DNA from 2 places in the Bacillus sp. NEAU-Y102 genome. Region 2 is predicted to be linked to the other one. Evidence: riboswitches for the same ligand, from Rfam matches in the RefSeq annotation. Region 2 holds a riboswitch; the other holds the start of a gene.

Region 1 (16,793 bases), on a different contig from region 2:
TAGGAATCGGATCCGTATATATAACGTTCGTTGCAGCGATATTTCCTATATTAGCTAAGGCAATACTGTAAGTTAATGTTTCACCAATATCGGTAAAAATTTTGTTGACTGATTTTGTTCCATTAATATCTGCCAGGTTAATTTGTGTTCCAGCAGAATTGCTTGTTGCAAGACCGTTAAAGGTTGTTCCTCCGGCGATAGGTGTATATTGAAATGTAATATTAGCGGTATTAGAGATAGGGTTTTGACTTGGAAGAGAAACGACAGTAGCTTGGAAAGTTACTGTACGAGAAGCACCATTATTGATTGTTCCAAGAGATATACCAGCGGCGGGATTTGCGTTTGTTTGCGGGACATTATCTACTGTTACAGTGCCAGGTATAAAGGAAGTCCCGTTAGGGAGAATGTCTGTAAAGGTAACATTATTCGCCGGAAGAAGTCCGGTGTTAGGGATTGTAACTGTATAAGTGAGAATATCTCCAATTGCAGCAACACTTTTATTCACGCTTTTTGTTGCTTGTATAGTAGGTGAATTTATGTTGATTTGTAAACCGACTGTATTTAACATATACGCATCTCCGTTAGTTGTTAAACGGATTGCGGCGGACACTTGTGAGTTTGTTAAATAAGGAGAAATATCAATAGAAGTAATATCCCAGCCCTGTCTCCCAGCGGAGATGTTTGTGCCTGTAGAAGCACTTTGATTTCGCGTTCCAAATGTCCCAGTTGTATCTAAGTTTCCAACAGCATTATTAACTTGAGAACCGAAGAAATTATTTACAGCATTATTTGGCCCAGATAAAGCATTTAATGAACTGAAATTTGGTCCAAATAATGCTTGATCCCCTATTAAATCTGCATCTCCTTCAATAGAACTTAAAAATAATCTCCCGCTTACAGGTCCTCCTGAAGGTGTTAAAAATCCAGAAACAGCTACATCTGCACTACCGGTATCAGCAGAAACACGGTTACCCGCTACATAAATGGTTAAGTTTCTTGCAGGCAATGTCCCGTTTTGATAAGCGACAATGAGTGTCCATCCAGCCGAGTTAATAGATCCATTTGAAGCATCTAAAGGATCAACAAGTCCAGGGACAGCTCCTGTAGTATAGGAACCAGAACCTCCCGCTTGAATAAGAGTTGTTACGTCTGCTGAACGAGTATAAAAGCCAAATGTAATAGAGTTTGAAACGAATGTTTGATTTGAAGCTGTAACAGCTGAAGGAGTAATTGAGTATGTTGAAACGGGTGTCGTAAATGAAATGGGATTTCCTAGAACACTTGTAATATTTTGATCGCGAGTTAAATAATTTCCTCCCCATATGAGTTCTGCGTAAAGAATAGTACTGCCAGCAGGGATATTTAAAATAGCGGTAGAACTATTTTGTGTATAGTTTAACGTTGTACCAGCAGGAAAAGTAGGAACTTGTAAAGCTGTATTCGTAGTTACGAACGCACCAATGGCCCCGATTGTACCAGCACGGTTTTGATTACTAATTTTACTTAAGCCTAAAGTATTACCTGTAATAGCGAGTGCGCCGTTAGTGGTGGTAGAAAATCGATTCGTAATGGGCATGTTGTCACCTCATTTACAATATAGTCTTGGTCAAAATAACATATGTGTGTGACAAATAAAGGGAAACATGTACAAGTTGATTTAGTAATAATGATTTAAATGTCTAGATAAGGGGATGGAGTATGATTGAATTGGAAATTAGGGTGGAGCGTCTTAGGAAAGAACAAATAGGCGATATTGTAGCGTTATCTTCTTATATTGGCTGGGATTATAACAGAGAAGAAATTGAAGCAGTTTTTAACTCAGGTATTGTATACGGCGTCTGGAATGAGAGAAAGGAACTTATTGCTAGCGCAGCAATTATATTATACGGGGAGGCGTTGGCATCTATTGGAATGGTAATTGTACATCCAGATTATAAGGGGAGAGGGATTGGAAAGATGATAACGAATTCATGCATGAATAGCGTATCAGCTCAAACTCCATGTATGCTTATTGCTACGGATGAAGGGAAGCCCTTATATGAAACATTAGGATTTAGGGTAGTAAGCTATGTTTCTAAATATATTTGTAACTCGTACAATGCGAATCATAAATGTGCAGAAAATGAAGAATATATGATGGTTTATAAAGAGAGTGATTTAGAAGGAATAATAAAAATAGATAAAGGCGCATTTGGGACAAGCCGAAACGAGTTTTTAAAACAAAGAATTATGCAAAGTGAGCAGTGTGTCGTTGTAAAGGATACGAAAGAAAATGTAGTAGGATACGGTATAAGTATACAAACGCCAGAAAATAAAATAATAGGACCAGTCGTTGCTAAAAATAATGCGATGGCGATGAGAATAGTACATGATTTAGCAAGAGGGCATAATGGAAAATTAAGAATGGATGTACCAGAAGGAAAGAACGATTTCATGAAAGAATTAGAGATTGCTGGTTTTAAAAAGGTGAATACACCACCAATTATGATGAAAAATAGTAATCGGTTAATAAAAAGAAATAGTGAACTATATAGTATTGCAGCACAAATTTTTGGATAAAGAAAGAATCCTTTTAAATGAAGGATTCTTTTTTGAGCTAATTTAATCACGATATTGGTCATGAGTTGGCTGAAAGAGGTCTTCCTCGATATCTCTCACCATAGAAAAATGATCAACGTTATAATGACCGTGTAAAGTTTTATTGTGATGAGTAATAATTTGCTCTGCAGATAATACGTTAGAATCAGTTGTGGAATGACCGTTTTTAATTAATGTAACATCAAATCCTTGTACAGTCGCAGTTCTAACTGCGGTGTCGATACAATGCTCTGTTTTACATCCACCGATAACGATATGGCCAATTTTCTCTTCTTTTAAAAGTTCAAGTAAAGAAGTGCCGTAGAATGAATTGGTTGCTGCTTTATTAATAAAGATTGCAGACTGAGGTACTTGAATTTGATTATGTACTTCAAATCCTTCTCCGCTGCCAGAAGCAACATCGATATCTCTTACGAAAACAATAAGAGCATTGGAATCTATTGCTTTCTGCATGGCTGTATTTAGTGTAGATAATAGCTCGGTTTTACGAAAAACTTCATTTTCTTGCTCATTTCCATCAATTAATTCTTGTTGAGCGTCGATAATTAATAGTGCTTGTTTCATCGTGTCTCCCCTTTAATATGAAATAAGTTCCACTGTACATATTCCTTCAGATTGTTAGGAAATCCTCCATTGCAAGCGAATTAGAAGAGCGATTTACAAAGTTGTCAAAGAAATTTCATTCTCATAGCGTGTAAAAACATGTATGATAGGAGATGGAGAATTTTTGAGTAGGTGGGAATAACATGCAAACAGTAGAAGATTATCTTTCATTCTTACATACGAAAGGATTTAAATTATCAGAGGAAGCACAAGGGTTTATTATGTTCGGACAAGGATATACTGGTGCGTCTGATGGGATTGTGAACGCAGCAATAGAAGCGACAATTAAACATCAATTGCAGTTTGATGGTAGTTATTTCGTTGCGTTATTAGAACGATTGAAAGAGGAAGAAATTACAGATAAAAAAAGCGCTAAGGCTTTTATGCGGAAGTTACAAGCATAACTTCACGCAGCCTGCGCTTCTTTTTTTATTTTGGAAGGCCATTCAACAAAAATCATGCCCAGGAAAATACATAGACATCCGATAATAGCAGAAATAGAAAGTTGTTCATTTGCAACGAGAACGCCTGTTAATGCAGCAAAAACGGGTTCCATTGCGAAAATAATTGCTACTCTCGTTGGAGAAGTGTGCTTTTGGGCCGATGTTTGAATGAAAAAAGCAATAGATGTTGCAAACAGGGCAGTTAGAAAGAGTGCGAATAAAAAAGATTGATTCGTCCATAGTGATACTGAAAATAATTTTTCCCAATCTTCAAACAAGAAAGCGCAAATAGAAGAAAATATACCAACAGCTAATACTTGAGATGTGCTTAATAATAAAGGTGATATTTTCTTAGAAAAGAAGCCGTTAATAAGAATATGGGCAGCGAAAGCGATTGCACAACCGAGAACAAGTATATCTCCTATATTTAATTGGAAAGAATCAGCAGCTGTTAATAAGTATAAACCTGCTGTTGCTACAGCAATACCAAGTACGATAAAAATGGTAGCTTTTTGTTTTAAAAAGATAAAAGACAAAATTGGTACCATAACGATACTAAGCCCTGTTAAGAAACCTGCTTTTGAAGAAGTTGTATAAAGTAAGCCAAATGTTTGTAATACATAGCCAACACATAAAAAGAACCCAACGATTAATCCAGCGAGGCTACTCTGTTTTATATCTTGTTTTGAAGTGTTTTTTGAGAAAATCATTTGAACGAATAATAAAATAATTCCAGCGAATAAAAAGCGAATACCATTAAAGGTAAATGGACCAACGAAAGACATAGCATTTTGAACGACAACAAACGTAGCTCCCCAAATAAAAGAGACAAATAATAAAGCAAGAGGAGCAATCCAATCTTTTTTCACACTCATACCCCCGTTAATTTTGTAATATAGCTTTTCTAGCTAATTCATCAGCTACTTTATTTTGACTACTTGGAATCCACTTAATAAAAAAGAGATCGAAGTTTTTTATGTACTGTAGTGCTTCATCTAAAAGAGGTGCAAATATTTTATTTTTTGCGTATTCCTTTTCAACAGCCCGTTCGACAAGCTGGGAATCTGTACGAAAAGAGACAGTGCTATAATTATGCTCGATGCAATATTTTAATGCTAGAAGTAAAGCGCGGTATTCTGCTTCATGATTGGACATTGTTCCAAGTGGTAATGATAATTGTACAGGTGGCTGAACGCCTTTAATAAACACTCCTGCACCAGAAGGACCAGGATTTCCTTTTGATGCACCATCAATATATACTTCAATCAAAATGAGAAACCTCCAAATTATAAGGTTATCCCCTACTTAAATATTTTTTTGAAGTAGGGGATAGAGTAGTTATCCGATTGTGATGCTGTAACGACATTTAAATGTTTCATTCGCTTGTAAAGATTGAATTCCCTTTTTGTCCTTGAAATCTTTTGCTGGATTTACTTCATCAGCGATTCCATACCAAGGTTCAATACATAAGAAAGGTGCGTTATCCCCTGGTGTCCATACGCCGACAAATGGGAAGCCATCAAATTCTACTTTTACAAATTTATTATGTTTATGAGAACGAATCGAAATTTCATTCGTATTCATATTTTCAAAAATAAGCGCATCATTTTTGAATAAATCATATGTAAGTGGCAATTCAGTTGTATTTTCAGCGATTAATTGCTTTTTGTTTGAAAGGTAAGGTCCTTCTAATACGCTTGTTTCTAAGTGTTCCGAACCATTAAACGATAAGTGATAATCTGTAAATGATTCACCATCCAATAAAGGGAAGTTGAATCCAGGATGTGCCCCAATTGAGAAGAACATCTCTTTAGAAGTAGGATTGTTTACTTCATATGTTACATGAACGCTTTGTCCTTCTAGCTCATAAGAAACGAGTAATTCGAATTCGTATGGGTATTTTTTTAACGTTTCTTCATTATTAGTAACGATATAAGTGATCTTTGTTTCACTTTGTTCTTTCACAGAGAAAGTAAGATCACGAGCGAAACCGTGTTGTGTTAATGAATATGGTTTACCGTCTACGTAGTATGTATTATCTACTAATCGGCCGACAATTGGGAACAAAATTGGTGCGCGACGTCCCCAATATGTAGAATCACCTTGCCATAAATATTCTGTGTTGTCTTCTTTTAAGCGAACGCTTTGTAATTCTGCACCTTTGTCAGAAATGGAAACAATCACTTTTTCATTTTGGATTGTTGCTATCATGAAGTGAAACCTCCTAAATCTTTCATATGTTTCATTATACGTTGTCTAAAAGAAAAAAGGTAGTTCATGATAGGAATCTATTGACGAAAGAGGGGCTACCACGTAAAATATAATCTTGTTGCTAAAAAAAAGAATAACGTGGTTCGAAACCATCCCACGTAAAAAAACTAAGGAGATTTTGTCATGAATATTAGAACTTTAGTCGGCAATGGTATTTTAGCGGCATTATATATTGCTGTTTCTATGCTTATTCAGCCATTTGGCTTTACGAATGTACAATTTCGTATTTCAGAGATGTTTAATCATCTCGTTGTATTTAACAAGAAAGCAATTTACGGAATTGTATTAGGTGTATTTTTAACGAATCTCTTTTTCTCACCTATGATCGCTTATGATTTAGTATTTGGAGTAGGGCAATCTATTCTTGCATTAGTTGCAACGATTATTTCTATGCGATTTATTAAAGGTGTTTGGGCTCGTATGATTTTTAATACGGTTATCTTTACGATTACAATGTTTATGATTGCAATTGAACTTCATCTTGCATTGGGTTTACCATTTATGTTGTCTTGGTTAACATGTGCAGTCGGTGAATTTGTTGTAATGGCCATTGGTATGCCTGTAATGTACTGGATTAATAAGCGAGTACAATTTGAAAGATTTATGTAATAGATGAAAGAGCTATTCCTATAGGGATAGCTCTTTTTGTATGTAATCATATTGAATATAATGCTGTGACTCTAGATAAAATATAATAAAATAAAGTGAGGCTTTCATTAGCTGGCTACATATAAGAAGTCTTATATAAGGGGAATCTAGTATGAAATATAAAATTCATTGGTTGTATAAAACGAAGCGAGGATTGCAGACGGAATTAACAACAGATTATATGAACATAGAAGAAATACTTCAATTTGCAGAGGATTTTGAGAAAACAGGAAGAGCTAAGGAACTTTTATTTTACGATGAAATGGATGCAGAATGGTCATTAAAGGAAATGAAAAAACTGAGTAAACAAGTAGAGGAAGAGCCCCAAGAAATACTCGTTTATTTTGATGGGGGGTATGATGTGCAAACGAAAGAAGCTGGCGTTGGTATATGTGTGTACTATAAAAAAGGAAATACAAACTACCGCATTCGCCGCAATGCATATATAGAAGGTATAGATGATAATAATGAAGCGGAATATGCATCACTATTATACGGTATGAATATACTCGAGGAATTAGGGATTAAATATGAAGCAGTTACACTTCGCGGAGATTCTCAAGTTGTATTGCAGCAATTGGCGGGAGAATGGCCTTGTTATGATGAGCATTTAAACCATTATTTAGATCAAATTGAACAAAAGGCGAAGCAAATGAAATTAAAACTTGTATGTGATCCGATATCTAGAAAACAAAATAAAGAAGCACATCAATTAGCAACGCAAGCATTAGAAGGGACAGTCATTGATAGTCATAAAGAAATAACCGAATAGAGAGGTGCAAAGGTGGATAAAAAGCAACTCATTACAGAGGTAAATGACTTATTAGAAACATATTGTGAAGGATGTTTCTTGCGAGAACATAATCGAAAGACAAATAGTAAATATTATGCACATTCATTTTGTATAAGACAATGTACAGTTGGAGAAACATTGAAAAAGTATGGAGAACAGTTGTCATAAAAAAACATCCAGAGAAAATTCTCTGGATGTTTTTTAGTGCTTTGCTTCGTTTAATTGCTGCTCGCATTTGCTTAGTTTCTTTTCCTCGTTCATTAAAAATGGTTCATCTAAATCTACTGCAACAGATTTCATAATTTCAAGCTGTGAGCGAGCTGCTTCTACTGCAGTAGTGGCATGCTCTAATGTGTCTGGATCCATTGAAATTGTTGCAGAACCTACCATCTTTTGTGCTGTTTCTACACGGAATTTTACTTCTTCAAAATCATTTACTTCTGATCCCATTAATAATTCCTCCTTTGTATAGTGCGCATTTTACATAGTTTTTGCTCTGTAAAACGGAAATATACAAAGGAATAACAAAGAAGGTTACCAAGTAAGGTAACCTCCTGTTATATGTTGGATTAAAGTTTTACTACGTTAGCAGCTTGAGGTCCACGGTTACCTTCAGTAATGTCGAAAGATACTTCTTGACCTTCTTCTAAAGCTTTGTAGCCGTCTCCTTGAATAGCAGAGAAATGTACGAATACATCGTCAGCGCCTTCCATTTCGATAAATCCAAAACCTTTTTCGTTGTTAAACCATTTTACTTTTCCTTGCATGTTACAATTCCTCCTAAAAGCGTTTACTATTTTCATTTAGTGAAATTCATTTAAAGAAATAATATAAACTAAAAATGCTATATTCTTGAATATTCTGCTAAATGATTAATTTAAATATACACGAATTGGGAGAATTTAGTCAAGTAAGCGGTTTTATTTTTTATATTTTTAAATAATTTTCCAATCAAATTTTTAAATAGGTATAGGACAGGCCGAGTATGTAATATTCTTAATTGAATGCTATACATAACGAGGTGAAAGAATGAATAGGTCGTACTTATTAGATAATGAAGGAATGAGAACGAGAACCGACATACCGGATTGGGTTGCAAAAGAATTTGAGATTTTTTCAAGTGTCGTGTTAGAACCAACTTTTCCATGTTATTTCGGTTTAACAGCTTTGAAAAAGAATGAACTTCGTTATTCATTTCTTTCTCATAATGATTGGAGTCATTTGCCGCATACAATGTTATCTTTTTTAGAGTTAATGAAAGAGAGGCCGATTGTAAGAAGGGGCTTTTTCCTTTTTGTAGAACCGGAATGTGAAGAACGATCACTCGAATATTACCGTGATTCCTTTTGGAAAGTGTTACAGTATTTACATGAAAACGATAATCAAGCATGGCCAAAGCAAATTCCTGAGGATCCAGACCATTATTTATGGGAATTTTCATTTTGTGGTGAGCCAATATTCGCATTTGGAAACGCGCCAGCTTATAAACAACGAAAAACTAGACATTTAGGGAATTCTCTCGTTATTGGGTTTCAACCACGCACTATTTTTGATGGATTAGAGGGGGATCGTCCTAAAGGAGCATATTCAAGACAAATGGTCCGTGAGCGAGTTGAAAAGTGGGATCAATTGCCGAAACATCCTAACATTAGTCATTATGGTGACCCAGAGCATCGTGAATGGAAACAATATTTCATAGGAGACGATGTAGAACCAATAAAAGGGAAATGTCCTTTTCTTCATAGGATAGAAAAGTAAGAGCCATCACCTAGATGGCTCTTTTGTATATTTTGGATAAAAAAGGGTATTTTATTATGAAAGCTAGTCCATTTTTTCAAATTACATCATTAACTAGTAGTAAAGAGAGTAGAAAGGATAGAGCGATGTTTGGAGCAATTATACAGCAAATCGTATTAGGTATTTCATTAGCTGCACCAGTAGGGCCGATTAATATTGAAATGTTAAAACGAGGAATTGAACGTGGGTTTTGGCATGCTTGGGTTGTTGGAATTGGTGGAATGACTGCAGATGTTTTATTTATGCTTCTCATTTATTTCGGTTTATCTTCTGTGTTTATGTATACATATGTACAAGCCTTCATGTATTGCACGGGTTTTTTCTTGTTATTTTATTTAGGATTTCAAAGTGTAAAACAAGGAATTTCCCACTCAAACATGGAATATAAAAAAGAAGAGGTAGGTGGTCTTAAGCAATCGTTTATGGCAGGATTTTTAATTGCGATATCCAATCCATTAAATCTTGTTTTTTGGTTTGGTATATACGGAAGTACACTTAGCTCATTACTTACGAAGGTAACGAAACAAGAAGCTTTTTTGTACAGTCTTTGCATTATTGCAGGTATTATTTTATGGAATTTAAATATTGCTTTTTCTGTACATTTTGGAAGAACTTTATTAAAACCAAAAGCGCTTGGCTACATAACAGCCGGAGCAGGTATTATTTTAGTAGGTTACTCTATACATTTTGCATACAAAGCTTTACAGTTGTTCACATAAGATTGAAGGGGAGATTTTTATGTATCGAACCACTATTGACGGAAAAGAAATTATAATTACGTTAGCGCCAAAAATCCGAAAAGAAATTACTGATAGAAATCCACTATATGAAGCAGTATTTCATAATGCTGCAAGATTGCTACAAACAAAGCAACCGACGTTTGCAGTAAATCATCAAATATTTGGTCTCATTATTGGAGAAGTGCAAAGAGGAGAAGTAACAGTGTTTGCAGTGGAACATATTATTCCGAAGCAAAATATATTTGGACCAAACAATTTTTTCTCGGCAATAGAACAGCAGGCAAATTTGTAAAGTGAATAGAATAAGAATAGAAAAGAAATAGTCGTAACGATATGTTGCGGCTGTTTTTTTGGAAAAGGGGGAAACAAGATGAAGAAAGTGGGGAAAGAGTTCTTTTTACAATATGATATCGTCATTATGTATAGCATTCTATTTATTTTCATTATTATTTTAAAAATGCAATTTTTAACGTGGTTTGGCATGTTAGCATGTATGTTTGGGATTGTTTTCTATACACTGAATGAATATATGACACATCGTTTTTTATTCCATATAAAGCCACCTAAAAACACATTTCTATTAAAAATGTTAAGAAGATTACATTATGATCACCACGTATATCCAGATGATTTAAAACTTTTGTTTTTACCTGTATGGTTTAGTATACCTAGTTTTACTATATATTTACTTATAGCATATGGTATTACAAAAAGTGTTACTATTACACTTTCATTTGGAATCGGAATGATTATTATGCTGCTCGTTTACGAATGGAAACATTATATTGCCCATAGACCGATTCGTCCCGTCACTAAGTTTGGAAGATGGCTAAAAAAACAACATATATTACACCATTATAAAAACGAAAAGTTTTGGTTCGGTGTTTCAAATCCATTATTCGATTTTATATTTGGAACACTTAAAGACGGAAAAGAGGTTGAGTTAAGCGAAACAGCTCGTAATTTAGAAAAGGAAAAAAAGACAAAAGTAGTGCGTTAAGCACTGCTTTTGTCTTAATGAGGAAAAAATAAGTAAGGTGTCACTTTATGTTGAAAAAGTATATTAAAAATTTAGGGGAAATTGCCGAAAAATGTCTATCAAAAAATCTTTGCATGAATGCACGGATTGTCTACAATAAGTATAAGTTTCTGAATATTTATAAAATTTAGTCTTTAGGTATGCAAGGGGGAAGTGCATTTCAAGTAAGAGAGGGGATCGGTTAATGAAACGAGATGATACGTCAGCACGTAAGTTGCAAAATGAGGTGAATTATACAGAGGTCGTTCAGTCGGAAGAATTTCAATTGTTATTAAATACGAAAAAGAAGTTTATCATTCCAATGAGTATTTTCTTTTTTAGTTTTTTTATCGCATTACCTATTTTAACATCGTATTCAAAGGTGCTCAATACACCTGCATTTGGTGACGTTACATGGGCGTGGGTATTTGCTTTTTCCCAATTTATCATGACATGGGCACTATGTATGATTTATAGCAAAAAAGCAGAATCATTTGATGAAATCTCCCGAAAAATTCTGCAAGATATGCAAAAAGGGAGGGGCTGAACTTGAATACTACTGCGTTTGCACTATTTTTAATTATTGTTCTTGGTACGCTTGTCATAACCTATTTTGCATCGAAAAAAACGAAAAATGCGAGTGAATTTTATACGGCTGGAGGGGGATTAACTGGTTGGCAAAATGGTCTGGCCATTGCTGGAGATTACATGTCTGCTGCTTCATTTCTTGGTATAGCCGGAGCAATCGCATTAACTGGGTTTGATGGATTCTTTTATAGTATCGGTTTTTTAGTTGCTTATTTAGTTGTACTATATCTTGTTGCAGAACCGCTTAGAAATTTAGGGAAGTACACTTTGGCGGATATGATTGCAGCACGCTTTGATGCGAAAAAAGTTCGCGGAGTCGCAGCTCTTAATACGATGACGATTTCTATCTTTTATATGATTGCACAATTAGTTGGCGCGGGTGCACTTATTAAATTATTATTAGGAATTGAATATACGACATCTGTATTAATCGTTGGAACACTTATGACGGTGTATGTTATTTTTGGTGGTATGACAGCAACGAGCTGGGTACAAATTGTAAAGGCTGTATTACTTATGGCTGGTACGTTTATTATTTCTGCTATCGTTTTCGCAAAATTCAACTTCAGCGTGACTGAAATGTTCGCTCAAATGAAAACAGCTACACCATTAAAAGATTCATTTTTAAATCCAGGTGTAAAGTATAAGGATGGTCTTGATACACTTTCTTTAAATTTAGGACTAGTACTTGGTACAGCTGGATTACCACATATACTTGTCCGCTTTTTTACAGTACGTGATGCAAAAACTGCACGTCAATCTGTCGTATATGCGACGTGGTTAATTGGTGCATTTTATATTATGACGATTTTCTTAGGATTTGGTGCGGCGGCTTTTGTAGGAAATGAAGCGATTATTAAAGCGAACCCAGCTGGTAATATGGCGGCACCTTTATTAGCAAAAGCGTTAGGTGGAGATTTCTTATTTGCTTTCGTATCAGCAATTGCTTTTGCGACGATTTTGGCTGTAGTGGCAGGTCTTGTATTAACAGCAGCATCAGCATTTGCACATGATTTTTATAATGAGATCATTCGCAAAGGGAAATCAACGGAAAAAGAGCAAGTATCCATGGCTCGTTATGCATCTATTGGAGTAGCGATACTATCTATTATACTTGCATTATTTGCCCAAACATTAAACGTAGCATTTTTAGTGTCTTTAGCATTTGCTGTTGCGGCGAGTGCAAACCTACCAGTTATATTATTTACAATATATTGGAAGCGTTTTAACACAACGGGTGCGATTTCTGGTATGATTGTAGGTCTCGTATCATCAATTGTTCTGGTAGCCTTGAGTCCTAATGTTTGGAACCCTGTAGCTGGAAAAGCTATTTTTGTTGGGGAAGCGTTATTCCCATATACGACACCAGGAATTATTTCAATTCCGCTCGGATTTCTTGCAGCGTATTTAGGAACTGTTTTATCTAGTAAGAAAGAAGATGAAGCGAAATTTGATGAAATTCTCGTGAAATCTAATACTGGTCACGGTATTAGCGATGCGTCTTCACATTAAATAAAAGAGGAGCTTTTCGATAGATAAGAAAAGCTCTTTTTTCTTTTGTCATTTTCTTGTAAATATTACTGATTTGTAAGTAGGATTTGTCTTAATTTTGTGGAATGAAAATAGCAGGGAGAAATTTAAGTCATCATGGCACCAGGGCAGCTTTTGTGAAAAATAAGTTGTTATGGAAGGTGGAAGTAATGATGAAAACGAAGCAAACTGATGAATTATTAGCAAAAGATGAGCAATATGTTTGGCACGGAATGCGTCCCTTTAGTCCAAATAGTACAATGGTAGGGGCAAAAGCTGAAGGGTGCTGGGTTGAAGATATACAAGGAAAAAGATATTTAGATGGTATGAGTGGTCTTTGGTGTGTGAATAGTGGATATGGAAGAAAGGAGCTCGCAGAGGCGGCTTATAAGCAATTACAAACATTATCATACTTTCCAATGTCACAATCTCATGAACCAGCTATAAAGCTTGCTGAAAAGTTAAATGAGTGGCTTGGGGGAGAGTATGTTATTTTCTTCTCAAATAGTGGTTCAGAAGCGAACGAAACAGCTTTTAAAATAGCAAGACAATACTATGCTCAAAAAGGTGAACCACATCGTTATAAATTTATGTCACGTTATCGTGGGTATCACGGGAATACAATGGCGACAATGGCAGCGACGGGACAAGCGCAGCGTAGATATCAATATGAACCGTTTGCTTCAGGCTTTTTACATGTAACACCACCGGATTGTTACCGTATGCCTGAAATTGAAGGGCAGCATATTTATGATGTAGAATGTGTGAAAGAAGTCGATCGTGTTATGACGTGGGAATTAAGTGAAACAATTGCCGCTTTTATTATGGAACCAATTATCACAGGCGGTGGCATATTAATGCCACCACAAGACTATATGAAAGCTGTTCATCAGACGTGTCAAAAACACGGTGCGCTACTTATTAGTGACGAAGTGATTTGCGGTTTCGGGCGTACAGGAAAAGCATTTGGATTTATGAATTATGATGTGAAGCCAGATATTATTACAATGGCAAAAGGCATTACGAGCGCATATTTACCATTATCTGCAACGGCTGTGAAAAAAGAAATATATGAGGCTTTTAAAGGTAAAGGAGAATATGAATTTTTCCGCCATATTAATACATTTGGTGGAAATCCAGCAGCTTGTGCATTAGCACTTAAAAATTTAGAGATTATGGAAAATGAAAATTTGATCGAGCGATCTGCACAAATGGGCTCCCTTTTATTAGAGCAACTAAAAGATGAAATTGGAGAACATCCGCTTGTTGGGAATATTAGAGGAAAAGGTCTATTAGTTGGAATCGAACTAGTAAATGATAAAGAGACGAAAGAGCCAATTGATAACGACAAAATTGCAAGTGTCGTAAATGCTTGTAAAGAAAAGGGCTTAATTATAGGACGCAACGGTATGACAACAGCAGGATATAATAACGTCTTAACATTAGCACCGCCGCTTATTATTTCAAGTGAAGAAATTGCCTTTGTTGTTGGAACGTTGAAGACGGCGATGGAACGTATTTAATAAATAGAGAGAGGAGCGAGCTGTAATATAAGGCTCGCTTTTGTTTAGTAGGAGGGGACTTTTAATGGAGAAATATGATCCGAACAAACATTATCACATCGGATATTATGAAGATGGATATGATTTAGAAGTGACGGCGTACAAAAGAATAAATGAACCAGTTTGGGATGCTTATCTTCCGCACTATGAGGTAGACGGTTTTTATAAGAAAGTGGAGGAAATGAAACTAGGCGAATATATAGATGATTATGGCATTAAGGTGTATTCATTTAGTAATGATATCGATGATGAAGAAGCACGAATTATTTTTGAAAAATGGTTAAAAAAGAACGAGATTGTTTAAGGGTAAAACAAAAAGGAGATTGCTATTTTATAAGATAGCAATCTCCTTTTATTATAGTAAACTTATTTACTTGCTTTTATTCATTGCTTTATCTTTAGCACCAAAAGTGTATTTTAACATTGGTGGTGTAATCATTGTAGTTAAAATAACGACAATAACGATTGCTGTAAAGTAATCTTGTGCTAATAGACCTGAAGAGAGTCCTGTTCCTGCGATGATAAGTGCAACTTCACCACGAGAAACCATACCAGAACCGATAATTGCAGAAGACTTTGCATCAAATCCAGTCATGCGTGCACCAACACCACAACCAATTAGTTTTGTTAATACAGCGATTACTGTTAATGCTAGGATGAACCAAATTTGATTGCCAATACCGTCAAATGTAATATTCATACCGATACTAACGAAGAATACTGGAACGAACATAGCGTAAGCAATTGGTTCTACTTTCTTTTCTACTTCATGTTTGTAGTTTGTTTGAGAAATTGCAATACCAGCAGCGAAAGCACCAATAATACCAGCAATTCCTAATAATTCGCCGAAATATGCGAATGAGAAACAGATGATAAGAGCTGCGCTCACGATAGACTCAGATACGCGCAATGGTGATAACCAACGCATAATCACTGGTACACCTTTCCATCCAATTAAAATAATAGAAGCGAAGAATACTACTTTCTTCAAGATAATCATTGTTAAGTTAACATCATCAGTGCCTAAGAAGCTCATTGCGAATGCTAATAAAATAACAACAAGAATATCATCAAATACAGCGGCTCCAAGCATCGTCGTACTCTCACGTGTTTTCATTTTACCTAAATCACGAAGTGTTTGAACGGAAATACTAACACTTGTCGCGCACAGAAGTAACCCTAAGAATACAGCGTTTCCTTGTTCCATTCCCATAACAAGACCGGAAACGTAACCACCTACGAATGGAAGAATGATACCCCCGAGTGCAACTGCTAAAGAAGAATTGCGATTTGCGTTTAATTCATCTAAGTCTGTTTCAAGTCCTGCCATAAACATTAAAAGAATAACACCGACATTACTTAATTGTGTTAGAAGCTCTGAATTTTCAATCCAACCTAATATAGCTGGGCCGATAACGATACCGACAATTAATTTACCTAGCACAGAAGGTTGACCTAATCTAACACTAAGATCACCAGCAAGCTTTGTACTTAATAAAATAAGTGCAATTTGAAAGAAAAATTCGAATTCCATCTGATCCTCTCCTCATCATTTTTAGTTTTATCATACGATTTCTCGGAATTTGCCTAATGAAAATATGTAAAACCCATTAAACAAAAGGGTCTGATTACAAGTTCTTTTGAACTCGTGATTTGAACCTGTAATTAATATATAATAGATTTTATAAAAAATCAATGAAAAAATGGGAGCTTTTTGAGGAAGAAGCTGTCTTATTGAGATATAGGTGTAAGAGTAGCGTGTGAATTTTATATGTATAAAATAGTATGAATTCCTTTTTCATTACAAATAATAAAGCCTAAATGCTATTTCACGAATTATAAATGTGAAAAGGAGGTTTTATCATTTGAATTCATTAAAAAATAACTTGTCTATTGTTGCTTTAGGTGGAGTAAATGAAATAGGAAAAAATATGTATGCTATCCAATATGAAAATGATATTGTCGTCATTGATTGTGGGTCTAAATTTCCAGATGAAAGTTTATTAGGGATTGATTTAATAATTCCAGACGTCACATATTTGCAAGAAAATAAAGAAAAAATTCGCGGTTTAGTAGTAACGCACGGGCATGAGGACCATATTGGCGGAATACCATATTTTTTAAAACAACTAAATGTACCAATCTATGCAACAAAGTTAACGTTAGGTTTAATTGAAATTAAATTAAAGGAACACAATCTTC
Region 2 (16,793 bases):
ATTATACAGATAATGAAAAAGCTGACTCATTTCTCATAGGCCTCCTTAAACAGCTCATGTACTGCTTTACCCTTTTGAAATCTTAGTTCTTCTACATTTTCATGCAATATTATTTCTCCATCTTTCAAAAAGATTACTTCATCGAATATATTTTCAATTTCTCTTATTAAATGAGTCGATATAAGTAGCGTACAGTCTTGACGATAAAATTTAAGTATTAGCTCAAGTACATGTTCTCTAGAAACAAGATCAATTCCGCCCAATGGCTCATCTAGTACATATAGCTTCGCTTTTCGAGAAAACGTTAAAATAATCTGCAGCTTCTCAACCATACCTTTTGACAATGCTGTAATTTTTTCTTCTAGCGGTATTTTAAATTCCGCTATCGTATCTACCGCTTTTTGAATATCGAAGTCTTTATAAAAATCCCGGTAGAAAAATAAAGCGTCTTTTACAGTCATCCAATCATCAAAGATTGGCTTATCGGACATAAATGAAACGATTTCTTTCGTCTGTAATCCTACCTTTTTACCGTCTATTGTGATACTGCCTTCAGAAGGGTGTTGCAAGCCTGCAATCATTTTCAATAACGTCGTTTTCCCGCTCCCGTTATCTCCAACAAGCCCAACGATTTTCCCTTCCGTAATCTCTATGTTTAATTCACGGATCACTGCTTTTAATCCGTATCTCTTCCATAAGTTTTCTATTTTTAATAGCTCTGTCATTGGCTCTCCTCCCTCTTATCATGCAATGAAGAACGAAGAATTGTAAGAATTTCTTCTTCTGAAAAACCTAAATTGTCCATTCCATCTATAAAAGAATGAAGTAATTCTTTCGCCATCTCTTTTCGCAGCTCCATTATTTTCTCCCCTTCATTCGTTACATACCGTCCCATTCCTCTACGTGTTACAACAACTCCATCCCGTTCTAGCTCTTGAAATGTACGCTGAATCGTATTTGGATTCACTTGTAATTCACTCGCTAATTCACGGACAGAGGGAATTTTATCACCAGGCAATAACTGTCCTGTTACGATCTCTTTTTTTATGTATTCCATTACCTGAATGTAAATTGGTATATTTGGAGAAAACTCTATTTTCATTTCTTCCCTCCTTTTGTATTGGTGTACTAGTTAAATAATACACTGATACAAAAAGTTTGTAAATACCCATTTAATTACAAAAAGTTCTATCCGTTAACCGAATAGAACTTCCCAAACATAAATCGCTATATAGAAATAATAGTGTTATGTAAACAAAATTATAAAGAAAAGCTGTCTTATCAATGAATAAGACAGCTTTTCTTTATAATCCTATATTAAAAGTTAAACACGAAGTCATCGTCAGCTAACTTTTCAACGTTCGTTGCTTTTACGTAACCATTTCCTTTTACAGAGAAGAAATCATGGTTTTTCGTATCTGTACGTAAACCATTTAAAACGATTGGGTTAATTTCTTCTTCTTCAAACTTCGGCTCAAGTCCTAAGTTCATAAGCCCTTTATTCGCATTGTAACGAACGAAACGATTTACATCTTCTACAAGACCGATAGAAGTGTAAATTTCTTCTGTATAGGCCATTTCAATTTCATATAGTTCCATTAATAACTCTTGTGTTTCTTTTTGCACTTCTTGTTGCTCTTCTGCAGAAAGTTCTGCGAAGATTTGTTGTGCTAAAATACCGACGAATACGCCGTGAATTGACTCATCACGAATTATCAAGTTAATAATCTCACCACTTGCTGTTAGTTTTCCTTGACCAGCTAAGTAAAGCGGATAGAAGAATCCACTATAGAATAAATAACTTTCTAAGAACACACTTGCTACCATTGCCATATATAGCTCTTTTTTCGTTACCTCAGGCTTTAACAAACGACGATAGTAACCAGTAATAATACCGGCCTTTTTCTCAAGTAATGGATGATTGTCTACCCAGTCAAAAATATCATCAATTTCTTCTTCAGTAGCTAACGTTGTAAAGATATGACTGTAACTCTTCGCATGTACTTCTTCCATAGCTCCCATGAAAGCTAATACACTTTTAGCTTGTAAATTTTCAAGATGAACAAGTACAAGTGGCATTCCTTCGCCACCTTGTTTCGTATCTAAAAGTGTTAAACCACCTAATACACGCTTATAAGCAATTTGCTCTTCTTTCGATAATTGCACCCAAGTATTTTTGTCAGACGAAACCGCAATTTCTTCTTCTGTCCAAAACTGAGCGATGTTTTGCTTCCAAAACATTAAACTAAAATCATCTTCTTTTTTGTTCCAGTTTACCGCACGCATTAAATCGCCCCTTCTCTAAATATGATAACTAAGCATGAGCAGGGTTCAGAAAACCCTGCTCATCATGTCTCACTTTTTATATTAAACGGTACAAGCCACACACTCTTCCACGCTTAATTTACGTGTTCTCGTATAATACAGACTCTTTAAGCCTTTTTTATGTGCATAGATGTAGTAACGTGCTAATTCACGTGTTGAAATATCACTATTAACGTAAAGAATTGTACTAATTCCTTGATCAATATGTTCTTGAATTTCTGCGATTAAATCAATTAATTTAAACTGATTCATATCGTAAGAAGATTTATAGTACCAGAACGTATCTTTTGATAAATACGGCATTGGATAATATGTTGTCGCGTTCGCATATGTTCTTGATTCGATTTGACTTACGATCGGCATTACGCTTGAAGTTGCATTTTGAACGTAACTGATTGATTGTGTTGGAGCAATGGCAAGACGATATGAGTTGTATAAACCATTCTTTTGCACTTGCTCTTTTAAACTTGTCCAATCTTCTTTTGTCGGAATATGAATTCCTTCAAATAGTTGCTGAACTTTTTCAGTTACTGGGCTGTAATCTGTCGTTTCATACTTTTCGAAGTATGTGCCATTCGCATAATCAGATTTATCGAAGTCTTTAAATGTCTCGCCTTTTTCTGTAGCGATTTCCATACTTTTCTCAATAGAATAGTAATTTAACATCATAAAGAATGTACGAGCGAATTCTTTCGCTTCTGCACTTTCATAAGCGATTTTATTTTTTGCTAAATATCCGTGTAAGTTCATTGCTCCAAGTCCAACTGAATGAAGCTCGTCATTTGCTTTTTTCACAGTTGGTGCATTCGGAATAATCGTCATATCAGAAACAGCTGTTAAAGCTTCCATTCCCGCATGAACTGCTTCACGAATTTCTTTATTTTCCATTACGTTTACGATATTTAACGATCCTAAGTTACAGTTAATATCACGACGGATAATGTCATCTGTACCGTAATCATTTATTTCTGAAGTTTCTTGAAGCTGGAAGATTTCTGTACATAAGTTCGACATCTTCACAGTTCCAATATCCTTCAATGGATGTTGATTATTTGCATTTGATTTAAACATTAAGTATGGGTAACCAGACTCAAGCTGAATCATAGCGATTTTAATAAGCATATCACGTGCACTAATATCTAGTGGCTTCTTCTTCACTTTCGGATTGCTCATTAATTCATCGTACATTTCATCAATGTCAATATCATCTAAATGCTTGCCATATTCTTTATAAACCGTATAAGGCGCGAAAACATGGAAAGGTTCGTTTTTCTCAGCAAGCTCAAAGAACTTACTTGGAACGATAATTCCGATTGATAGAGACTGAATACGGCTCTTCTCATCGGCATTTATTTTTTTTGTATCAAGGAATTCAATAATATCCCAATGGAAAATGTTTAAATATACTGCGCCGGCACCTTTTCGTTGGCCAAGCTGATTCGCATATGAAAACGAATCTTCAAGCAATTTCATAACAGGCACTACACCACTTGCAGCGTTGTCGATACCTTTAATTTGCTCACCACGTGCGCGTAGCTTAGATAAGTTTAAGGCTACTCCCCCGCCGATTTTCGATAATTGCATCGCAGTATTAATGTTAAAACCAATTGAATTTAAGCTATCGTCCATCTCTAACAAGAAACAAGACACCATTTCTCCTCTTCTGCTTCTTCCCGCATTTAAAAAGGTTGGTGTCGCTGGTTGGTAGTTTTGTTTTACAATCATGCTTGCGAATTGTTTTGCCTTCGAAACATCACCGCGTCCTAAGTATAATGACACAATTGCTACACGATCTTCATAGCTTTCTAAGTATTGTTTTTGATCATTCGTTTTTAACGCATAATCTTTGTAGAACTTAGATGCTGCCATATAAGATTGGAACTCGAAGTTTTCACCATAAGCGATGTTATATACTCCCTCTACTTCCTCCAAGCTATACTCGTCCAGAACGTTGTAATAGTAATCATGTTCTTTCATATACTCCATTCGCTCTGCCACGCTATTAAAAGGAACGGTATTCTCTCTAGCTTCTTCCATAAAGACTTCTAATGCCTCTTTATCTTTATGAAGCTGATAAAAACCGTCCTGCATTTGCGTGATTTCATTATTCAGTTCAATGTGTCGCAATCTCCCGCACCCTTTCCTTAAAATATTCTACATCGTTATTTGTTCCAGATAACTCAAATTTTGATACAATAGGCACTTCATATTTAGTAGAAATCTTGTCAGCACTTGCACCGAACATGTCTCCCCAGTTACGATTGCCGCTTGCAGATACGCCTTTTAATTTTTCATTATTGCGCTCTAAAAAGTCTAAAACACGTTCTGGTACATTGCCAAAACCTGTTGTATACGTAATAAGAATAAAGTCTTCATCTATTACTAGATCTTCATCAATTTGAACGGCCGGCATATTTAATTTGTGAATGAAACGCTTCACGTTTCCTGTCATAGAATCATATGCAACTAACATTTCCGACCCTCCCTCTCAAATCTATATTCTCTATATGTTGTTCTTGATTTCTCTATATATTGTATTACGTTTCAAAATAAGACACAAGATATATGTATAAATTCTTTCTTTTTTTAACTTTTACTTTTCGACATGATAGCCGTTTTTTTTCAATACAATGACTATGAAACAACATTCTAAAACTCATGTCAATAAAGTGCTTTTCAAAAAAGTTGTCAACGAATTTAATCTTATTTTAAAAAAAGTTAACAATATATTTTGTCATAAAACGGTAGATGCTGAAGAAATATATTTCTCCAGCATCACGCAAAAAAGAACAGATATGAAACTATAATCTGCTCTAAAAAACGATTACATTTATCAAATTTACCTTATTAAATATATTATACATATACTTTCGTTTTTCGTTACATACTAAAAGATAACTATTATAGAAAAAGATTATTATTATGGAACTTCAATTTATTTATGAAAAGTTTATTCAGAGTGCTCAATACGCAAAATATCTTTTACAAATATGTGATGTGGATTTTCATCTTTATCAAGCATTGTACATACAGGAGCCTCTTCATCAAAGTATACAATCATTCCTTCTACGTACTGATATGTATGTTGAACTTGTACAGTTACTTTAATTTCTATCGCTTCTTCATATGCTCTTTTTATTTTCTGAAGCATTTTTGCTGAACATTTTCGTTTCTCTGGATACATAACCATTCCCATAAATCTATTGCCGGCTCTATCTTTCCACATATAATCCCAATGTGGTAAAATGCCTTGTTTAAAATCGCCCATAATTCCCCTCTCCTTTATCTTTTATTTATCCCGCATTAAACGTTCGATTGGTGTCGGCTACTAATCAGTGAGGGATGCCCTGCTGATCAAAATTCCCCTTTATGAACGTGGCGTTTCTGAATATGTATAAATCACTTGCCCGCCTCGTTGTGCGTTACCAATGAAATGCTTAAAGTCTTCTCTATTTACAACAACTTCTCTGAACGTATAAAATACATCTTTCGTAACAACATACTCCGTTATTTCACCATTTTTCAGCTGATCTAAAATTGTATTTGCTAATTCTTTATCCATGTATTTCACCTCTCTGCAATATTTTATTTTATCGTATATTCTATAGGTCAACAACTGTAAAATTATCCCGCTATTTGCAGGCGGTCCGATTGGTGTTGGCTACTAATCAGTCGTGGAATGAACAAAAGTCTTACTGATTAACGTTTCATTTTATCTCGTTGTTATGCCATGATTTTATTTTCGTTATTTCGCAAACAATATCGTTTTACTATATGTCCACTAAATATCATATACTAACATAGCTACTTCTCTATATCAAACATTTCGGCATTCAATTATGCAAAGTTCCATACCACTATGCTACAATATACAAATAGAACTAGGAGGGATACTATGATTCGGAAAGCAAAAAAGACAGATGCAATGGCAATAGCTCCTTTATTGTATAATGCTCTGCATGAAATTGCTGAAAAAATCACAGGTAGCACAGTTAAAGCAGAAGTATTACTAGGACTTGAGACATGGTTCTCAAAAGAAAATAACCGTCTGAGCTACGAAAACTGTTTTGTCTATGAACAAGACGAGAGTGCAGTTGGAATTATTGTCGCTTATCACGGTAGTGAAGCAACACAGCTTGACGCACCAATTGTACATCACTTAAGAGAATTACATAAAGATGAATCAATTACGTTAGAAAAAGAAGCTGAGCTTGATGAGTATTACATTGATACATTATCAGTTTCAAGTGCACACGGCGGAAAAGGTATAGGTTCTAAATTAATTGAAGCTGCCGAAATCTATGCAACTGAAAAAGGGCATGAAAAAATCGCTTTACTTGTTAATTTAGAAAACACACGCGCCTATTCACTATACGAAAAGTTAGGTTATAAAAAAGATGAAATTGTTATGCTAGTAGGCGAACCTTATGCTCATCTCGTAAAAACATTAAACGTCAAAATTTCTATATCTTAAAAAGAAAGCACACGATTTATATAAATCGTGTGCTTTTATGTTAAATTCGTATTTAATATATTTCCATCCATCGCCTCGTGAAACGTATATGTTGTACATCCCCATGGCTTTCTATGCAAAATAGGAGAACCAGACCATCCCATTGCCCTCAGCTCCGTTCCAATCATCGAATTAAAATACTTATGACCTACAAGAGCAATACTTCCATGTACGAGAGCATAACGATGTAACAGGTAAGCCGCTTGCCTTGCCCTCTCTCTTACTTCCTTATAAGACTCAACATCTTTATGGTAGCCAAGTATCCATAACGTTCGTCCAATGAACATCCATACCTTAATTGTGCATTTCAACCACTTCGGAGCAAAAAAGCATGAAGGAACTTCAGCTTCTCTAAAAAGAGAATTTTGCATAAAAGATAAAGAATCTGTCAATTCAGCTGCTGATTGTACAGCACGCCTTTGATCACTTGTTAAGACAAATTTCGCTGCTTCAATTGCCTCTATTGTTTCTATCGGCATTTTAGCTTTTTGTATCATTGACTCGGAATCATACTGTTTCATCCATTCGTGAAATGAATTAATTGTCATCGGTTCTCTTATACGACCTAAACAACCATGACGAATAAAAGAAATCTTCATTCTTTTCACTCTCCATTCATCACTTACGAACTCTATTATGCACTAGTTCTAAATATCATACCACGCAAGAAAAGAAAGTTATATACCTTTACATCTCCCCACCACTATCATGTGTTATCGAAGCATGGGTACCATCCATCCCATCAAAATATGTATTCGTATCATATTGACGAATCTTTTTTAAATGCATATAAGAAAATAAAAATAAAATTAAAGCTATAACACTCCCCACAAATTCAAACATCATTTTACCGCCTCTAATTTCTCCCACTTCAGCAGGTTATTCTACTTTTTCATTATACCTCGATATAAAGATTTCCGCATTTTTGCTATTTTTTCAAATAACATGGATTTTCTACATATTTTCTTACAAAAAGTGAATATTTTTCGAATTTTTACTTTGGAAACATTTACAAAGTAGGAAATATGGTTCAAAATAGGAGGAAATAAAAAAACCCAAATTTATTCTTTTTTTGGGAAAACTGTAACAAGGAGAGTTGCTTATGCAGATCGCAGAAACTGGAGATATCATCGAATTTAAAGGTGGAATGCAAGGCCGTGTTCAAAAAGTAAATCAAAACTCTGTTATTGTTGATATAACAATTATGAAGAATTTTAGAGAACTAGATATGGAACCTCTTACAGTTGTAAGTCATAAAAACTATACTGTCATTAATCAAAATGCATAATATAATAGAAAGAAAGGGCCTGTATAGTATACAGGCCCTTTCTTTCTATTAACGATTATCAATTGTTTCCGGATATAGATCGTGGTTCATCATGCGGTAGTCAGCCATTTGTTCATACTTCGTCCCCGGGCGACCGTAGTTGCAGTATGGATCAATTGAAATGCCACCACGTGGTGTAAATTTCCCCCATACCTCAATGTAACGTGGATCCATTAATTTAATTAAATCGTTCATAATAACGTTCATGCAATCTTCGTGGAAATCACCATGATTGCGGAAACTAAATAAATACAACTTTAAAGATTTACTCTCTACCATTTTTTGCTCTGGAATATAGCTAATATAAATTGTTGCAAAATCTGGTTGTCCTGTTTTCGGACATAAACTTGTAAATTCAGGACAATTGAATTTTACAAAATAATCACGGTTTGGATGATTATTATCAAATACCTCTAATATTTCTGGGCTATATTCAAATAAATATTTTGTATTTTGATTTCCTAGTAATGTTACATCTTTTAAATCTTCATCTAATCTTCCTGTCATTTTAAACATCCCTTCTCATTATACGCCGCGTTTATTTCCCCATACTAACGCATGAAGCTGGGGCAATACTTTTGCATCATTCATCTCTTTACAATTTACAGCTTTATCAATCAGCCACTCATACTTATCTAATAATTTTTTAATAAGCATCGCATCATCCACTGTTTTTGTATCATCGTTTCCTACTTGCAAGAAAAATGGTACATCTGGATAACGTTCGTGCATCTTAACTGCATATTCAAAATCATGATCATCGAATACTACTACTTTTAAACTAATATCTTTTCCTGCTAGTTTCTGAATAATAGCATCTAACTTCTGAAAATCTGTTTTCATCGTCGAACTTGGTGGTTTTGGAGAAATTGTTACTTCATCAATTTGAAGTAACCAATCTTGCCATTTACTCCCTTGAGTTTCAATTGCCGTCCGCATTCCATTTTCTTTTAATATAGAAAGAAGAAACTCAATATTTTTCAGCAATGCCGGATTCCCGCCTGAAATCGTAACATGAGAAAATTTTTCTCCTCCAATTGCAACAAGCTCATCCCAAATATCTTCTGCTGTCATCTGTCTAATTTGATTTTTAGCTGATCCATCCCATGTAAAAGCAGAATCACACCAAGCGCAGCTATAATCACAACCAGCCGTACGGATAAACATTGTCTTTTGCCCTACAACCATTCCTTCACCTTGAATAGTCGGACCAAATATTTCTAAGACAGGGATTTTACTCATCGAGCATCCACTCCCGTCTTACTTCCGCATAACTAGTCGGCGTCTCAAATAGACGAACAAATTCTACGCGAGCTCCTTTATATTCGTTCACTCGATTCTCTTTAGTTAGTGCCTCTGCCATCTTTTCATAAATCCAAACGACCATATTTTCAGCAGTCGTATTCATTGCAGGTAACGTTTCGTTTAAATAACGATGATCTAAATAAATTTCGATTTCATTCTTCCAAATCTCTTTTATATCACCAAAGTCAATTGCAAGTCCTATTTCATTTACATATCCACTAATTCCAAATACAACTTTATATGTGTGACCATGTAAGTTTTTACATTTCCCTTCATAACAGTGTAAATGGTGTGCTGCATCAAATGTAAATTCCTTGCTGACCATTACTCTTTTATTATGGTATTTGAGCTGTTTACGCTGAATATCCTTGTCCATTTTTTGCAAATTTTCTACGATGCGAAATCCAAAGAAATTATCCATTAGTTGTTCGCTCCTTCGCGTTCTTGTAGGTACGTATCTAATCCTGCTTTACGAAGTTGGCACGCTGGACATTCACCGCAACCATCACCAATGATTCCGTTATAACATGTTAATGTTTTTTCTCGAACAAACTCAAATGCTCCAAGTTCATCTGATAATTTCCATGTTTCAGCTTTATCAATCCACATAAGTGGCGTGTGAATGACAAACGGGTAATCCATGGATAAATTTAAAGTAACGTTTAACGATTTCACAAACACATCACGGCAATCTGGATAACCACTGAAATCAGTTTCACATACACCCGTTACAATATGACGTGCTCCAACTTGTTTTGCTAATACAGCAGCAAATGATAAGAAGAGTAAATTTCGTCCATCTACAAATGTCGATGGCAATTCACCTTCTTCATGTGTAATCTCCATATCCGTTCTCGTTAACGCATTTGGAGCAAGTTGATTTAATAGACTCATATCTAGTACCGTATGCTTTATTCCTAGCTCTTTTGCAATTTTCGCTGCACAATCAATTTCTAGCTTATGACGTTGATTGTAATTAAACGTTACAGCTTCTACCTCTGCAAACTGCTCTATTGCCCAAAATAAACATGTTGTACTATCTTGTCCTCCACTAAAAACAACAACTGCTTTTTCTTTTTTCATTTCACTCATTCTCCTTCTCTACTATAAATAAGAAGAAAGAACGTTCTTGAACTGTCACAATAAAAAAACAAAACAATACCTAAGGATATTGTTGTTTCCATAGTTTTTTATAGAGGGAGTTCGCGAACCTCTCCCGCGCGGTGCACGGAATTTCTTCTTTCATTGACACAGCTTATTGTAACATATTGTATACTAGCGTAAAAATTTCTGATTTTTCCGCTATTTATTATTTCATTTCTTTCATTTTATAGTATGATTAATTTAATATAAGAAGAGAGGAGGCATCCCACTGAAATCCTTTATTATTTATCTCTTTTTAAATATATTATTCATCCTTATTACAATGCTCGTATATCATTTATTTTGGAATCAAAAAGGGAAACGCTCTCCTAAATTAAATTCAGCTATATTTATTGTATTGTGTTGCCTCGCTACCGTACTCTGTATTACATTTGCAGCAAAAACAAATAATGGTTTTCAATTTGATATGCGCCATATTGTATTAATTGTCGGTACATTAACGGGAGGGCCTATTGCTGGTGGTTCTATCTTAGTTGTATTAAACATATATCGCTTACTATTAGGTGGGGTAGGTGTTTTCCCATCTCTTATCGGTTCTGTTCTTCTATTTATTGTTCTACTATTAACATATAAATTTTTCAATCGAACTTCTAATCGTATAAAAATAACACTTGCTATTATCTACAGTCTCACATACGGATTTAGTTGGATACCTTTCTTTCTTTCAAAGGTTACAAATAAGACTGATTATATACCGCATATTATTGTATATGAGTTATGTTCAATGCTTGGTACGATCCTAATTTTATATTTACTACACATATTACAAACTCAAGTTCGTCTCCAAAACGAACTTATAAATGCTGAAAAGTTTCATTTAATTGGTGAAATGGCAGCGTCTATCTCTCATGAAATTCGCAATCCATTAACTTCAACGAAAGGGTTTTTACAACTGTTACAATCAGATACATGCACTGAGCAGGAACGAAAATTATATATCGACATTGCCATTAACGGCATCGAACAAGCAAATCATGTTCTTACAGATTATTTAACTTTTGCCAAACCAAGCATTGAAAAAGAACAAACATTACAGTTAGAAGAAGAATTACTACATGCATTGTCGTTAATTACACCGCTTGCTAATTTAACAAATGTACGTACTCATTATATAAAGCAAAGCACTTCTTTTTTTATCGCTGGAGAAAAACAAAAACTAAATCAATGTTTATTAAATATTTTAAAAAATTGCATTGAGGCTATGCCAAAAGGCGGTGATCTTTATTTCACATTAGTTCCTGATCATAAGCATATTCAGTTATATATAAAAGATACAGGAATCGGTATGGATTCAGAACAAGTAAAACGTCTTGGTTCGCCTTTCTATTCAACGAAAGAAAAAGGCACTGGACTTGGAATGATGGTCGTATTCAGTGTTGTTCAAGCTATGAACGGAAAAATTGATATTATAAGTGAAAAAGGAATCGGTACAACCTTTTTATTAACTTTTCCACTCATACAAAAAACGTGATGAAATAATCATCACGTTTTTTCTGTTCCTTCAACTAATTCAGCAAAAGCTTTCACTTTTCCGTGCGGTTGTTGATTTTCTTTACGCGCTTTCCAGGCGCGCTCCTCTTCTCGCTTCTTCTTAGACATATTTTTTCAACTCCTTCTTTTCTTTCTCCATGTAGTATTCCAAAATAAGAAAGAAAACTATGCACATATCAAAAAAGAAGTGGTTTCCCACTTCTTCCACTTTAGCGTTGCAAAATTGCATGTTTCGCCTCTTTTAACTGCGTAAGATGTCTTTGTTCATGCAAATCAAGAAATTGAACCCATTGATACAAATTCAGATCATTAAAAACAGGATGCTTTAATCCATTTTCAAATAGATCTTTTTCATCTATAACACTATGAAGCGCGTGTAATAGTTCTTGTCGTGAATGTTCTAGTAATTGAATTCCTTGCTGTTTTTTCATTAAAGTTTCTGTTGGTTGCATTTGCTGAGGAGCTTCTCGTTTATGTGTGCGATCAAGCGTAAGTTGGAGGTCTTTAAATGGAGTCATGTTTCTTTCGTTTTTTTGTAAAGCATATACAAGGGCAGACGTGACAGATTGTTCAACTAAATGCAAGTGGTGTAAAATTTGAGTAATACTCCATTTATCACGGCGTGGCTTTACATTCACTTCTGTATCATTTAACATTTCAATTTCTGATAATAGCGTGCTTCGGGTAGACTGTAATGAGTTTACTAAACTTTCTAAACTCACATCCATATTAGATTGAAGCATACTTGTTCCCCCCTTTTGTTGGTGAAAAGAGGTGCTCCTTATTAGAAACACCTCTTTAGTATTCTGAATTTTCTTTTATTATCTCATCATTTTCCCATTATGTCGATGTTAAACATGTGAAAAAAAGCGCATGTTTTTTACAATTTTGTGTCGTCAATCGCATGTAACCATGCTTCAATTTCTGTAATAACACTTTTCACACAGCCTTCAGCAAATGGTGATGTTAAATTTGCAACTTCTACTAATTCTAAGAACGATTTACTTCCACCTTGTTGGCACAGATTCACATAATCTTCCCACGCCTCTTGTCTATTATCTCTTGCACGTTTCCAAAATTGTAGCGCACAAATTTGAGCAAGCGTGTAATCAATATAATAGAAAGGTGAACTATAAATATGCCCTTGACGTTGCCAAAAACCACCGCGCTCTAAATAATCATTATCCTCATAATCACGATGCGGTAAGTATTTCTTCTCTATGTTACGCCATGCTGTCTTACGCTCTTCAGGTGATGCTTCAGGATTTTCATATACATAATGTTGATATTCATCAACTGATACGCCATAAGGTAAAAACAGAAGTGCTGAACTTAAGTGAGAGAAGTAATATTTATCTGCATCTTCTTCAAAGAATAGCTTCATCCATGGCCATGTAAAAAATTCCATACTCATAGAGTGGATTTCACACGCTTCATATGTTGGCCAATTATATTCTGGAATTTCAAATTTACGACTTTCATATACTTGGAAAGCATGACCTGCTTCATGTGTTAATACATCAATGTCACCAGATGTTCCATTGAAGTTTGAGAAAATAAATGGCGCTTTATAATTCTCAATATATGTACAATATCCGCCACCAGCTTTTCCTTTTTTCGCAACTAAATCTAATAAATCATTATCTAGCATGAAATTGAAAAATTCATCTGTCTCAGCCGATAACTCTTTATACATCGTCTTTCCATGATCAACAATCCAATCCGCATCTCCTTTTGGAGTTGGGTTCCCTGTAGCAAACTCAAAGTTTTCGTCGTAATAAGCTAACTTCCCTACACCGATACGTGCTTGTTGTCGCTTTCTTAATTCCGTTGTAACGGGAACGATATAATCCAGCACTTGCTGACGGTAATTAGCCACCATCTCCGCATTATAATCTGTACGGTACATTCTTGCATATCCAAGTTCAACAAAGTTTTTGAAACCTAAAGATTTTGCGATTTTCGTTCTCACTTTAACAAGCTCATCATAAATACGATCTAGTTCTTCCTCATTTCCAGCTAAAAATCCGTAGTATGCTTCACTTGCTGCTTTACGTTCGCTTCTTTCTTTTCCTTGCATAAACGGAATCAGTTGCGATAACGTTCTTTCTTCTCCAGCAAAGTCAATTTTTGCAGATGCTAATAACTGTGTATATTGCGACGATAATTTATTTTCTAATTGTAAATCTTTCACGACTTCATCTGAATATGTTTTTAAATCACATTCTGCTAGAGCAAATAATTGTTTTTCATAATACGCCTCTAATTCTTCACGAAATGGAGAATTAATGAGTGCCTTATAATATTTTGTACCATATCCTTGTACAACTGGAGAGAATTCATCAAAGAAATCCTGCTCCTCCTTATAAAAAGCATCCGTCGTATCAACAGAATGGCGAATGTAACAAAGGTTTCCCATTGTACCAAAATCGTTGCGAATTTCATTAATTGAATGAATGACTTGTTTTTGTTCTTCTACAGTTTTTGCGTTATCAAACTTCTCTAAAGCAACAGTAAATTTCTCTTTTAACTCTTCAATATTTGGGCGTTTATATTCATAGTCTTTAAATGACATGAACGAGCCTCCTCTCCATTACATACCTTTACTATAATTCAATACGTATTCCCGAATTCCCTCTTAATTTTCAACAAAATTCGGCAGTTACTACCCTGAGTTCATTGCAAATAAAAAAGCCTTGGATTTATTTATCCAAAGCTCCTTTGGAACATATTATTATTTTTCATACTTCCCAATTTTTTTTAATAGATCAAGTAATTCATCTTTTTCATCTTTCGTTAACATTTCAAAAGACTGATGTATAACTTTCTCATGCCCCGGAAAAATAGAAGCAATAAAGTTCTCGCCAGACTCAGTTAATTGCGCGTAAATAACACGTCTGTCATTCGGGCATGGGATTCTCTTTACTAATCCCTTTTTCTCCAGCTTATCTACAACATATGTAATGCTGCCACTGGCTATTAAAATGCGCTCACCAATTTGCTGGAGTGGTTGACCGCCTTTATGATATAGCAGTTCTAATACAGCAAATTCCGTTGGATTTAACCCGTTACTTTGTATAGATTTATTTGTAGTATCCATAACAGAACGATGTACACGAGATAATGCAATAAATACTTTTAAAGATTGAGAAATATCTTCTCGTTCATTATTTGATGTCATACAACTTTCAACCCTTCACTTAAATTCTCAGCAATAAAAAGAAAATGCCACTTCATACTTCATGTGAATTCCGAATGAGCATTCACTCATCCATTTCCTCTCCCCTAATATATTAAGAATCATTCTTGAATAAAAACATGACAATTTTAACATAGTTTATATATAATGATAATAAAAAAAGAAGGAGTACCACATTTGAAAGTCAAATTCCAAAGCATAATTATATATATATTGCTTGTTATCCTACCGACAATAGGGATTGGTGCTACATTTTATTCGTATCATACATATAAAATGAAACAGGAAAACAAATTATCCGCTCATACAGTTCTCTTTTTATATAGAGATTATTTAGATCATCATCTTGGTGAAGCAATTTCTGCTTTAGACATGCTTGCAAAAGTTGTAGGCACCGAGACTGGTAATATAAATGGCATTAAACAAATTGTACATGATACAGATGGAAACGATGCACGCTTTTCTGGTCTATATTACGCTACACCAAAAGGGGTCATTACAATCGCATCTGAAGATGAATCAAAGCCCGTAGATGTTTCAGACCGTAAATATATTCAAGACGTGCTACAAACTAAAAAAACCACTGTATCATCAGTCATTACTGATCGCGTTCTTGGACATAAAGCTATTATGATTGCTGCCCCCATATTCAATAAACAGAAGGAGCTCTCAGGATTATTATTAGCTAGTTTACGCTTTGATTACATTTCATCTTCTTTAAATGCCATTAAACCACAATACCATTTTGAGGTAACTGATAAACATGATGTAGTTTTTCTAACCGATGATAATAATGAAACAAGTGATACGCATTCTAATATGCTTACTACTCCACTCCAAAGATTAAATTGGAAGGTCTCTGTTTCACCATTACCTATTCATCAAAAAAACTTATACCAGTGGGTTGCAATAGAGTGTATCGCTACTTTATTTTTAATGTCTATTTTATTTTTACTTGCTCAATATATGTTGTTAAAACGTCAAACAAAACTTGAAAGACAACAAAATGAACTACAGAAAATTGAATTAGTTGGAACTTTTGCAGCAAGTACAGCACACGAAATCCGTAATCCTCTTACTGGAATTAAAGGACTCGTCGCTCTATTAAAAGAGAAATATAAAGATGAACAAGATCAGTTCTACTTTTCCGTAATTGAACAAGAAATAGAGCGAATCAATGAAATTGTAAGTGAATTTCTTATTCTCGGCAAGCCAACCGCCATCATCGAACAAACATATGACGTAAGAACAATTCTAAATGAGGTAGCATTAATTATTCAATCTGAGGCGAATTTACATAACATTGTATTCCATTTACATTTGCCAGACCATCCTGTTCATATCCGTTGTTCGAAAGACCATATGAAACAAGTGGTTTTAAACATTACAAAAAATGCAATTGAGGCCATGACTTCTAGTGATACACTAACCATTGTAGTAAAAAACAATGAAACACACGCACAATTGCA

What was found. Region 2 has a riboswitch for preQ1 ahead of queC (7-cyano-7-deazaguanine synthase QueC). Riboswitches for the same ligand answer to the same signal wherever they lie in the genome.
Region 1: it holds a riboswitch for preQ1, as region 2 does, so the genes downstream of both, ACYFX0_RS15925 (QueT transporter family protein) here and queC (7-cyano-7-deazaguanine synthase QueC) in region 2, are expected to answer to the same signal.

The regions. Positions count from the first base shown of each region.
Region 1 covers NZ_JBTWFK010000005.1:371,500-388,292, reverse strand. The annotation lists gene ACYFX0_RS15960 (DUF7507 domain-containing protein) at 1-1,576, opposite strand, end outside; gene ACYFX0_RS15955 (GNAT family N-acetyltransferase) at 1,699-2,559, shown strand; gene ACYFX0_RS15950 (cysteine hydrolase family protein) at 2,602-3,162, opposite strand; gene ACYFX0_RS15945 (DUF6123 family protein) at 3,345-3,605, shown strand; gene ACYFX0_RS15940 (DMT family transporter) at 3,608-4,513, opposite strand; gene ACYFX0_RS15935 (reverse transcriptase-like protein) at 4,527-4,913, opposite strand; gene ACYFX0_RS15930 (aldose 1-epimerase family protein) at 4,983-5,855, opposite strand; PreQ1 riboswitch class I at 5,988-6,032, shown strand; gene ACYFX0_RS15925 (QueT transporter family protein) at 6,039-6,524, shown strand; gene ACYFX0_RS15920 (ribonuclease H family protein) at 6,676-7,335, shown strand; gene ACYFX0_RS15915 (zinc-finger domain-containing protein) at 7,348-7,524, shown strand; gene ACYFX0_RS15910 (DUF2564 family protein) at 7,558-7,806, opposite strand; gene cspB (cold shock-like protein CspB) at 7,926-8,123, opposite strand; gene ACYFX0_RS15900 (YqcI/YcgG family protein) at 8,386-9,114, shown strand; gene ACYFX0_RS15895 (LysE family transporter) at 9,129-9,872, shown strand; gene ACYFX0_RS15890 (hypothetical protein) at 9,892-10,185, shown strand; gene ACYFX0_RS15885 (sterol desaturase family protein) at 10,264-10,893, shown strand; gene ACYFX0_RS15880 (DUF485 domain-containing protein) at 11,117-11,458, shown strand; gene ACYFX0_RS15875 (solute symporter family protein) at 11,461-13,011, shown strand; gene ACYFX0_RS15870 (aspartate aminotransferase family protein) at 13,203-14,552, shown strand; gene ACYFX0_RS15865 (DUF3986 family protein) at 14,617-14,895, shown strand; gene ACYFX0_RS15860 (cation:proton antiporter) at 14,962-16,125, opposite strand; gene ACYFX0_RS15855 (ribonuclease J) at 16,457-16,793, shown strand, end outside.
Region 2 covers NZ_JBTWFK010000002.1:183,253-200,045, forward strand. The annotation lists gene ACYFX0_RS07380 (hypothetical protein) at 1-30, opposite strand, end outside; gene ACYFX0_RS07385 (ABC transporter ATP-binding protein) at 27-725, opposite strand; gene ACYFX0_RS07390 (GntR family transcriptional regulator) at 722-1,102, opposite strand; gene nrdF (class 1b ribonucleoside-diphosphate reductase subunit beta) at 1,318-2,286, opposite strand; gene nrdE (class 1b ribonucleoside-diphosphate reductase subunit alpha) at 2,368-4,452, opposite strand; gene nrdI (class Ib ribonucleoside-diphosphate reductase assembly flavoprotein NrdI) at 4,439-4,798, opposite strand; gene ACYFX0_RS07410 (hypothetical protein) at 5,276-5,593, opposite strand; gene ACYFX0_RS07415 (hypothetical protein) at 5,693-5,887, opposite strand; gene ACYFX0_RS07420 (GNAT family N-acetyltransferase) at 6,221-6,799, shown strand; gene ACYFX0_RS07425 (phosphoglycerate mutase) at 6,835-7,437, opposite strand; gene ACYFX0_RS07430 (hypothetical protein) at 7,526-7,681, opposite strand; gene ACYFX0_RS07435 (YkvS family protein) at 7,941-8,126, shown strand; gene queF (preQ(1) synthase) at 8,175-8,672, opposite strand; gene queE (7-carboxy-7-deazaguanine synthase QueE) at 8,691-9,407, opposite strand; gene queD (6-carboxytetrahydropterin synthase QueD) at 9,400-9,891, opposite strand; gene queC (7-cyano-7-deazaguanine synthase QueC) at 9,891-10,553, opposite strand; PreQ1 riboswitch class I at 10,647-10,690, opposite strand; gene kinB (sporulation sensor histidine kinase KinB) at 10,897-12,105, shown strand; gene ACYFX0_RS07465 (DUF6254 family protein) at 12,117-12,233, opposite strand; gene ACYFX0_RS07470 (DinB family protein) at 12,335-12,868, opposite strand; gene ACYFX0_RS07475 (M3 family oligoendopeptidase) at 13,006-14,700, opposite strand; gene ACYFX0_RS07480 (MarR family winged helix-turn-helix transcriptional regulator) at 14,860-15,306, opposite strand; gene ACYFX0_RS07485 (DUF3149 domain-containing protein) at 15,502-16,793, shown strand, end outside.